One region of the Paenarthrobacter sp. CC6 genome, then DNA from elsewhere that is predicted to be linked to it. Evidence: riboswitches for the same ligand, from Rfam matches in the RefSeq annotation. Region 1 holds a riboswitch; the other holds the start of a gene.

Region 1 (3,846 bases):
GGTGCGCCGCCGTAAGAGCCCGTTGCGCCAGGTTGCCGACTTCGCCGCAGCAAGTGGCGTCGGGCAGAAGGCCGGAGTTGCGCTTGCCGCCACCGGACTTGCCCTGACTGTCGGCCTGCCGGCCACCAGCCCCGTCATGGCCACCTCGGAATCGGGACAGTCCGAATCTGCCCTGGCCGTTGGCGGCACTGTGGGAAGCCAGCCCGAGGTTTCCGCGGCAGCATCAGCCAAAATCGACTTCAGCCGCGCAGCTGTAGCCACCGCTGCGGACCCTGACGGAAAACTGAAGCAACTGCTCAGCGCCCAGTCGGCCGGCAGCATCCAGCGTGCTTCTTCCGTGGGCACCCTGGGCAGCCCCCTCGACACGCTCACCACCGCTTCCCCCTTCGGTTACCGCGTCAGCCCCCTCACGGGCGGCACCGGCGACTTCCACCGCGGCCAGGACTTCGTGGCCCAATGCGGAACTGCCGTGCATGCAGCTGCAGCAGGCAAAGTTACTTTTGCCGGGTGGCACGAGTACGGCGGAGGCAACCGCGTGGTTGTGGATCACGGCAACGGCCTGGAGACCACGTACAACCACCTGTCGTCCTTCAACGTCCAGGTGGGCCAGACGGTCAACCGCGGGGACACCGTAGCCCTGAGCGGCACCACAGGCGCCTCCACCGGCTGCCACCTCCACTTCGAAGTACAGGTCAACGGCGAGGTCGTTGACCCCATGGGCTGGCTCTAAGCCAGTTGATGGTGCTCTCTCGCATTGATGACAGGCCTCGTGACCTGAATGTGACATTCGCTTTCAATTGTTATAACCTTCAGAGCGCATCGGCTTTTTAGGGGGCCGGTGCACTTGAGTGGATTGCCTAGCTCTGCCACCACTCGAGGTCCGTTCGCAAAATCGTCTGGCAGGGGCGGGGGAACCACTTCTGGTCTTCGAATGAAGGCCTTGGGGTTAAGTCGCAAAGTTTCCCAGTGAAGCAGCGCGGCCGGATGACTCCCATCCGAATCCGACAGCTCACCTCGCAGGCATTGGGAGAGGCTACCTACGTGTCATCACGCACTACCCCTGCGCGCCATCGCGCTGAATCGGTTCGTTCGAACCCGTTGAACACTCTTTCGAAGGCTGTTTCCTCGAACGCCGGTACCGTTGGCCGCCAGGCCGCCGTGCTGGCAGCAGCCTCAGGCCTCGTCCTTACTGTCGGGTTGCCGGCTCACGCCGCTGACACCGACGTCTCCACCTCGGAAGTCTCCAGCACCCAGCAGCTGGCTGCCACCGCAGTGGTCACTGCAGAGCCAACAGCCACCGTCTCCTTCGAGAGCCCCGTCGTGGCCACCAAGGAAGCCCCCAAGGTTGTCCAGCGTGCGGCCCTGGTCACAGAGCGCACGGCGGATGAAGCCACTGCAGTCACTGCCCAGTCCTCCGAAGCCAAGGAGTCCGCCTCCAGCGCGGCAGCATCCGGGCTCGCAGCGATTGCCTACACAGGAATCGGCTCGCCTTACGTATGGGGCGGCACTACTCCGAGCGGCTGGGACTGCTCCGGCTTCACCCAGTGGGTCTACGCCCAGGCCGGCATCAGCATCCCCCGCGTCAACGCCTGGACGGCCATGAAGCCCACCAGCGCACCCCAGCCCGGTGACCTGGTCATGCAGAACGGCGGTGCGCACGTAGGCATCTACGTCGGCAACGGCATGATGATCAGTGCTTTGAACCCGGGCCAGGGAACCCTGCTGCACTCCGTGGCCTCCACCGGCACATCTTCGTTCTTCACCCTCCGCTAGAAACAACCCGATTCGGGGCCGGCTGACGTACCCCTGCCAGCTGACCCACTACCCACAGGTACCCCAACTGCCTGCGGATACGAAAGAGAAAACAATGACCAGTGCACACAAAGTTGCACGGCACCGCGCTGAGGCCCCCAAGACCAGCTCGCTTGCCGTCATCGCAAAGGCCGTCACCGTCAACGCCGGTGGCGTCGGCCGCCAGGCAGCAGTCATCGCCGCAGCTTCAGGCTTGGTGCTGACCAGCGGTATCGCTGCCAATGCTGCTGAGACGAATGTCGACCGCGAATCGACGTCGACCTCCGCCCTCGATGTCCAGTCTGTTGCCCAGGCCACCATCGCTGCGGACTCCACGGTTGCCATCTCTTACGAGCGTCCCGTGGTCACCACCGTGGAAGCTCCGGCTCCCGTGGTTGAAGAGACCCCGGCAAAGGTTGAGGCCAAGGCATCGACCAAGTCCACCGCCACCGCGGCTCCGGCCACGAACGCCTCAGTGGCCGTCAGCACTGCCACCCCTGCACCGGCTGCTCCGGCTGCGTCCAGCGGACTCGGCGCGGCAATTGCTGCCGCCGCGTACGCCCAGCTCGGTGTCACGCAGGACTGCACCATGCTGGTCACCAACTCCCTGGCAGCAGTGGGAATCCACTTCCACGACTGGCCCGCCGGTTACCTTTCGCTGGGCCGCACCGTGAGTGCAGCAGAAGCGCAGCCCGGGGACCTCGCCTACTACGCCAACGGCGGTTTGGCCGGACAGGCACACATTGCTGTGTACGTCGGCAACGGCATGGCAGTCCACGGTGGATGGAACGGATCCACCACGGCACTGTTCAGCGTCAACGTCGGCTCCGGCCCGGTCTTCATCCGCGTCAACGGCTGACAATCAGCTCCCGGAACACCCCGCAGGCAGATGCCTGCGGGGTGTTTTGCTTTAATCACGCGTGAACTTTTGCCGACACTGTGAGCGAAACGACAAATAAATTCGTTGATACGGCATATAAGTGCTTACCCTTGTGTTGTCGATCCACAGCCCGTACATGCAGAGGGCAGCCGGCCCTCGTGCCCCTGACGGGTGCGGCCGTGAAGAGGTACGTGCATGCGCACACTCGTTCTGAATGCTGGATATGAACCGCTGGCGGTAATAACATTCCGCCGGGCGCTGGTCCTTGTGCTCACTGGGAAAGCAAGCGTAGTGGCCGAAGGCGACGAGCCTGTCGTCGGGCCACAGGAGATTCTCGGACGCCCCTCCGTGATCCTCCTTAACCGCTACATCCGCCCCAAGTACAACAAGATCACTGCCGTGAGTCGCCGCGGGGTTCTTCGCCGCGACGGTCACCGTTGCGCCTACTGCGGGAAAACAGCCCACACCATAGACCACGTCCACCCCAAGTCCAGGGGCGGCGCGGATTCCTGGGAAAACCTGGTTGCGGCGTGCTTGAAATGCAACAACGCCAAGAGCGACCACACACTTGCCGAAATGGGCTGGAAACTCCGTTTCAAACCCGGTGTGCCCCAGGGGACCATGTGGCAGATCAAAGAACTCGAGAAACCTGCGCCGGACTGGGACCCGTTCCTTCTGCCGGAATCCGCTGCCTGATCGATTTCTGCTGAGCTCCCGCCGTCCGGGTACGCTGGGCGGGTGGAGTTCAACGCCGTTGTTTTGGCGGGTGGCAGGGCCACCCGCCTCGGTGGCGTGCCTAAGCCCACGTTGAAGTACGACGGCGGCACCCTCCTTTCGCACGCACTGGAGGCTGCCCGGGCTGCTGCGGCCACCGTAGTGGTGGGTCCCGGCGAGCACGGAGTGCATTTGCCCGGATCCGTGCTGCTCGCGCGTGAGGAGCCGGCCTTCGCGGGCCCGGCAGCGGCGATCGCCGCAGGGTTGTCAGCACTTGATACGGCCGGGATGAGATCCCCCTGGACACTGGTTTTGGCCTGCGATATGCCCAAGGCATCGCAGGGGATCGGCCGCCTGTTGGAAGTGCTCGCTGGGCACCCCGGGGTGGAAGGGGTCATGGCGGTATCCGGTGACGGGCGGAAGCAGCCGTTGTTGGGCATATACAGCACGGCCGCTCTGGA
Region 2 (3,846 bases), on a different contig from region 1:
AACGCAGCGGCCACAGCCCACATCAAGGGGTGGACTTCGCGGGCGCGGCCCTGGAAGGTGCGGATCAGCACGAACGAGATGAACCCGGCACCCAGGCCGTTGGCGATGGAGTACGTGAACGGCATCAAGGCGATGGTCAGGAACGCGGGAATCCCGACTCCCCAGTCCTGCCAGTCGATCTTCCCCACCTGGGACACCATCATGAAGCCCACAACCACCAGCGCGGGGGCCACGGCTTCGAATGGCACCAGGTTGATCAGCGGTGTGAAGAACATGGCAATGAGGAAGAGAACGCCGGTCACGATCGAGGCCAGGCCGGTGCGGGCACCCTCGCCGATGCCCGCGCCGGATTCAACGAAGATCTGGTTGGAGGAAACCGAGGCCCCGCCGCCGACGATGGCACCAAGGGCGTCCACCTGCAGCACGCGGTCCACGTTCGGGATGTTGCCGTCCTTGTCCACGGTTCCGGCCTCATTGGCCAGGCCCACCATGGTGCCCATGGCGTCGAAGAAGATGCTCAGCAGGATCACGAACGCCAGCAGCGCCGCGGCGATGAAGCCGAGGTGTTCGAAGGCCCCGAAGGGGTTGGCCTTGCCGATCAGGGAGAGGTCCGGAGCGCCCCACTCCGACAAAGTGGGGGCCACCAGGGACCAGCCACGGGGGTTGACGTTCTTGCCATCGAAGCTGGGGCCGATGTGGAGGGTGAATTCGAGGATCGCAGCCAGAGCGGTGGAGACCACGATGCCGATCAGGATGGCGCCTCGGACCTTGCGGACCACCAGGGCGATGGTCAGGATCAAACCGACGGCAAACACCAGAGTGGGCCAGCCCATGAGCTTCCCGTCAACACCGAGGCCCAGCGGAACAGTCGTGCCCGCAGCGTCCGGGATGCGCCGGACGAAACCGGCGTTCACCAGGCCGATCAGGGCAATGAACAAGCCGATGCCCACCACGATCGCCGTCTTCAACGCCTCCGGCACAGCCTTGAAAACCGCGGTGCGGAAGCCGGTGAGCACAAGGATGAGCATCGTGACACCGGAGAGGACAACAAGGCCCATCATGTCGGGCCAGGTCAGCTGCGGGTGCGAGGCCACGGTAACCGCGACGAACGCATTCACGCCCAGCCCGGTAGCCACAGCGAAGGGGTGCTTGGCCCAGGCGCCCATGAGGATGGTCAGGATGCCGGCGACGAACGCCGTGGTGGCTGCGACCGCGGTGAAGCCCAGGGAAGCTCCGCTGGAGTCTGCCCCCGAGAGGATCAGCGGGTTCAGCACAACGATGTAGCTCATGGCGAAGAATGTCGCGAAGCCGCCACGGATTTCCCTTGAGTACGTGGAGCCACGTTCGGAAATCTTGAAATAGCGGTCCACTGCAGAACCTTGTTTAAGCATGAAGGTCTCCGGGTATTGGGGGGAGTGTGCTCTCAAATCCTATGCCGTTGAATGTGGGAGCTTCGGACCATTCCCCTAGTCTGTAAGGAAGCCAACACTAGGAGAAACCGCCCCATGCGTACCATCCGCCCGCTTCTGGCCGCCGTCGTCGCCGCCCTTGCCTTCGCGTCTGCCCTGCTGTTTTCCGCGGCTCCGGCGTCCGCGCACGACGTCGCGGAATCCACAGCGCCGGCGAACGGTGCAACCGTGGCTGAAGTGCCGGCGTCGGTCTCCATTACGTTCAACAACCGGCCTCTGGCCATCGGATCGGGCGTCTCCGTAACCTCCGGCGGCGAGAACTGGGCAGACGGGCCGGTCGAGATCATCGACAGCCAGGCCGTGCAGAAGCTCCGGGCCGGCGCGCCGGCGGGGGAGTACACGGTGGTGTGGCGCGTTGTCAGCTCCGATTCGCACCCCATCGAGGGCACCTTCAAGTTCACGGCCACAGCGGGAAGCACGACGGCGGCAAGCGGCTCGGCCGCCCCCTCGGCGTCCGCTTCGGCCACCTCGGGAACGGTGCCGTCCGCGGGTACGGCGCCTCCGGGAACAGCCAGCAGTTCGCCCGCCGCAGATGCGTCCCAGCCGTTCCCCTGGAGCATTGTTGTCATTGCGGTTGTTGCGGTTGCGCTCGTGATCTTCCTTGCCGTTACAGCCCGCAGGAAACTTGCCGGCTCGGATGACGAAAACCGCCCGGAAGCCGCGGAATAGCGGGCTTTTCTACGTAGCTGCGAATATCTCGGTTCGGTTACCGCGACACGCCAAAGCCGCAGTCCTCGTTACTTAAATGTGACTTCGACGGGATCATCGCGTACGGTAGTACCTGTGCCTGTTCCACGTAGCGGGCACTTCCGGCCTGATTGCCTAGCTCTGCCGCAGTCCGGAATCCGTTCGCAGACAAACCTACGGCAGAGACGGGGAACCCATTTTGGGCCGCTTTCGAGCGTGCCTTGGGGTGAAGTCACGAAGCTTCCGCTGAACAGCGGGGGATAGTGGCCGGGTGACTCCCATCCGAATCCGACAGCTAACCTCGCAGGCATCGGGAGAGGCTCTTTCATGTCTTCACGCATTCTTCGCGGCCGTCGTAAGGCGGACAGCGTACGTCCTAATCCGTTCATCTCCATCTCCAAGGCAGTTGCCAGCAACGCTTCCGGCGCTGGCCGCCAGGCAGCTGTTATCGCAGCAGCTTCCGGACTCGTTCTGACCGGCTCTGTCGCTGCACACGCTGCAGAGGCTCCGGTCCAGCGCGATGCCAGCCCCGCCACGGTCGCCGAGACCGCTTCCGAGGCCCCCACCAAGGTTGTTACCGCTCTTTCTACGGCTACCGTCAACTTCGAGCGTCCGGCTGTTGCTTCCGTTGCAGCTCCGGTCATCGAAAAGCCGGCTCCTGTAGTTGAAGCCCCCGCTGCCAAGCCGGCTGCCGTTACCGCTGCCGCAGCTGCGGCTCCCGTAGCTGCCCAGGCTGCAGTTGCAGCTCCGGCCGCTGTTGCACCTGCTGCTGCTCCTGTAGCTGCTGCTCCCGCTGCCGGTGGCGTCAACGCTGCCATGGTTGCCTCGGCTTACGCCCAGATCGGCATCATGCAGGACTGCACCGCCATGGTTGAGCGGGCCCTCGGTTCCGCCGGCATTCCGGTTGGCGACCTCGCTCCCATGCAGTTCATGAACTACGGCAAGGTTGTCAGCGACCCGCAGCCGGGCGACATGATCGTCCAGTCCGGCCACGTCGCCATCTACATCGGCAACGGCCAGGCAATCAGCGGTGGCATCAACGGCAACCAGACGGGCATCCACCCGATCAGCTGGTTGACCGCTACTGGTCCCATCACGTACGTACGCGCTGGCGCATAAGCCTCACGCTTCAACGCAGAGGCCGGTGTCTCCGAAGCTCATCTTCGAGGACACCGGCCTTTGGCGTTTAAAATTCGTGTTGCGGCTGCCGTGAATGATGCCGGCTAGGCGATGGCGATGCCCGGGCCGCCCGGGAGCGCCACTTTGGTGGAGATTGCCTGGCCCACTGCCTTGGCTTGCCGCAGGACTTCCTTGGGGCTGGGCGTAATGAGCTCGCCCACGCCCACCAGGTGCATCCCCACTGCCCGCATCGCGGAGACCAGGTTCTGCCCGACGGCGATTCCAAGTTCGGCCAGCATGCGGCGCAGCTGGCTCTGGGCGCAGCGTGTGACCACAATATGGTCTGCCAGGAGAATCCCGTTGGCGGTGTGGACTGCCCACTGGCGCGGGGCGGATTCGAGGGGGCCAGAGGCATGGAGACCGCTCCGGGTCATGCTTGCGGCGAGCCCGTACCCGATGTGCTGGGTTGGGTCCGCGCCCAGGAAATCCAGGCGGACGGCCCTGGTGGTGCTGCGTACGTCCAGATGGTGGCTGGCCGCGTAATTGCGTAAGTGGCGGAGGATTTCGTTGC

What was found. Region 1 has a riboswitch for cyclic di-AMP ahead of PV760_RS17810 (C40 family peptidase). Riboswitches for the same ligand answer to the same signal wherever they lie in the genome.
Region 2: linked by a shared signal. The riboswitch ahead of PV760_RS21190 (NlpC/P60 family protein) and the one ahead of PV760_RS17810 (C40 family peptidase) in region 1 are both predicted to bind cyclic di-AMP.

What each region holds. Positions count from the first base shown of each region.
Region 1 is NZ_JARDAN010000020.1:59,576-63,421, reverse strand. Features, by position in the region: gene PV760_RS17815 (M23 family metallopeptidase) at 1-730, shown strand, start outside; cyclic di-AMP (ydaO/yuaA leader) riboswitch at 876-1,037, shown strand; gene PV760_RS17810 (C40 family peptidase) at 1,099-1,773, shown strand; gene PV760_RS17805 (NlpC/P60 family protein) at 1,868-2,650, shown strand; gene PV760_RS17800 (HNH endonuclease) at 2,867-3,367, shown strand; gene PV760_RS17795 (NTP transferase domain-containing protein) at 3,410-3,846, shown strand, end outside.
Region 2 is NZ_JARDAN010000036.1:4,407-8,252, forward strand. Features, by position in the region: gene PV760_RS21180 (NCS2 family permease) at 1-1,391, opposite strand, end outside; gene PV760_RS21185 (copper resistance CopC family protein) at 1,506-2,138, shown strand; cyclic di-AMP (ydaO/yuaA leader) riboswitch at 2,313-2,480, shown strand; gene PV760_RS21190 (NlpC/P60 family protein) at 2,484-3,275, shown strand; gene PV760_RS21195 (NAD(P)/FAD-dependent oxidoreductase) at 3,380-3,846, opposite strand, start outside.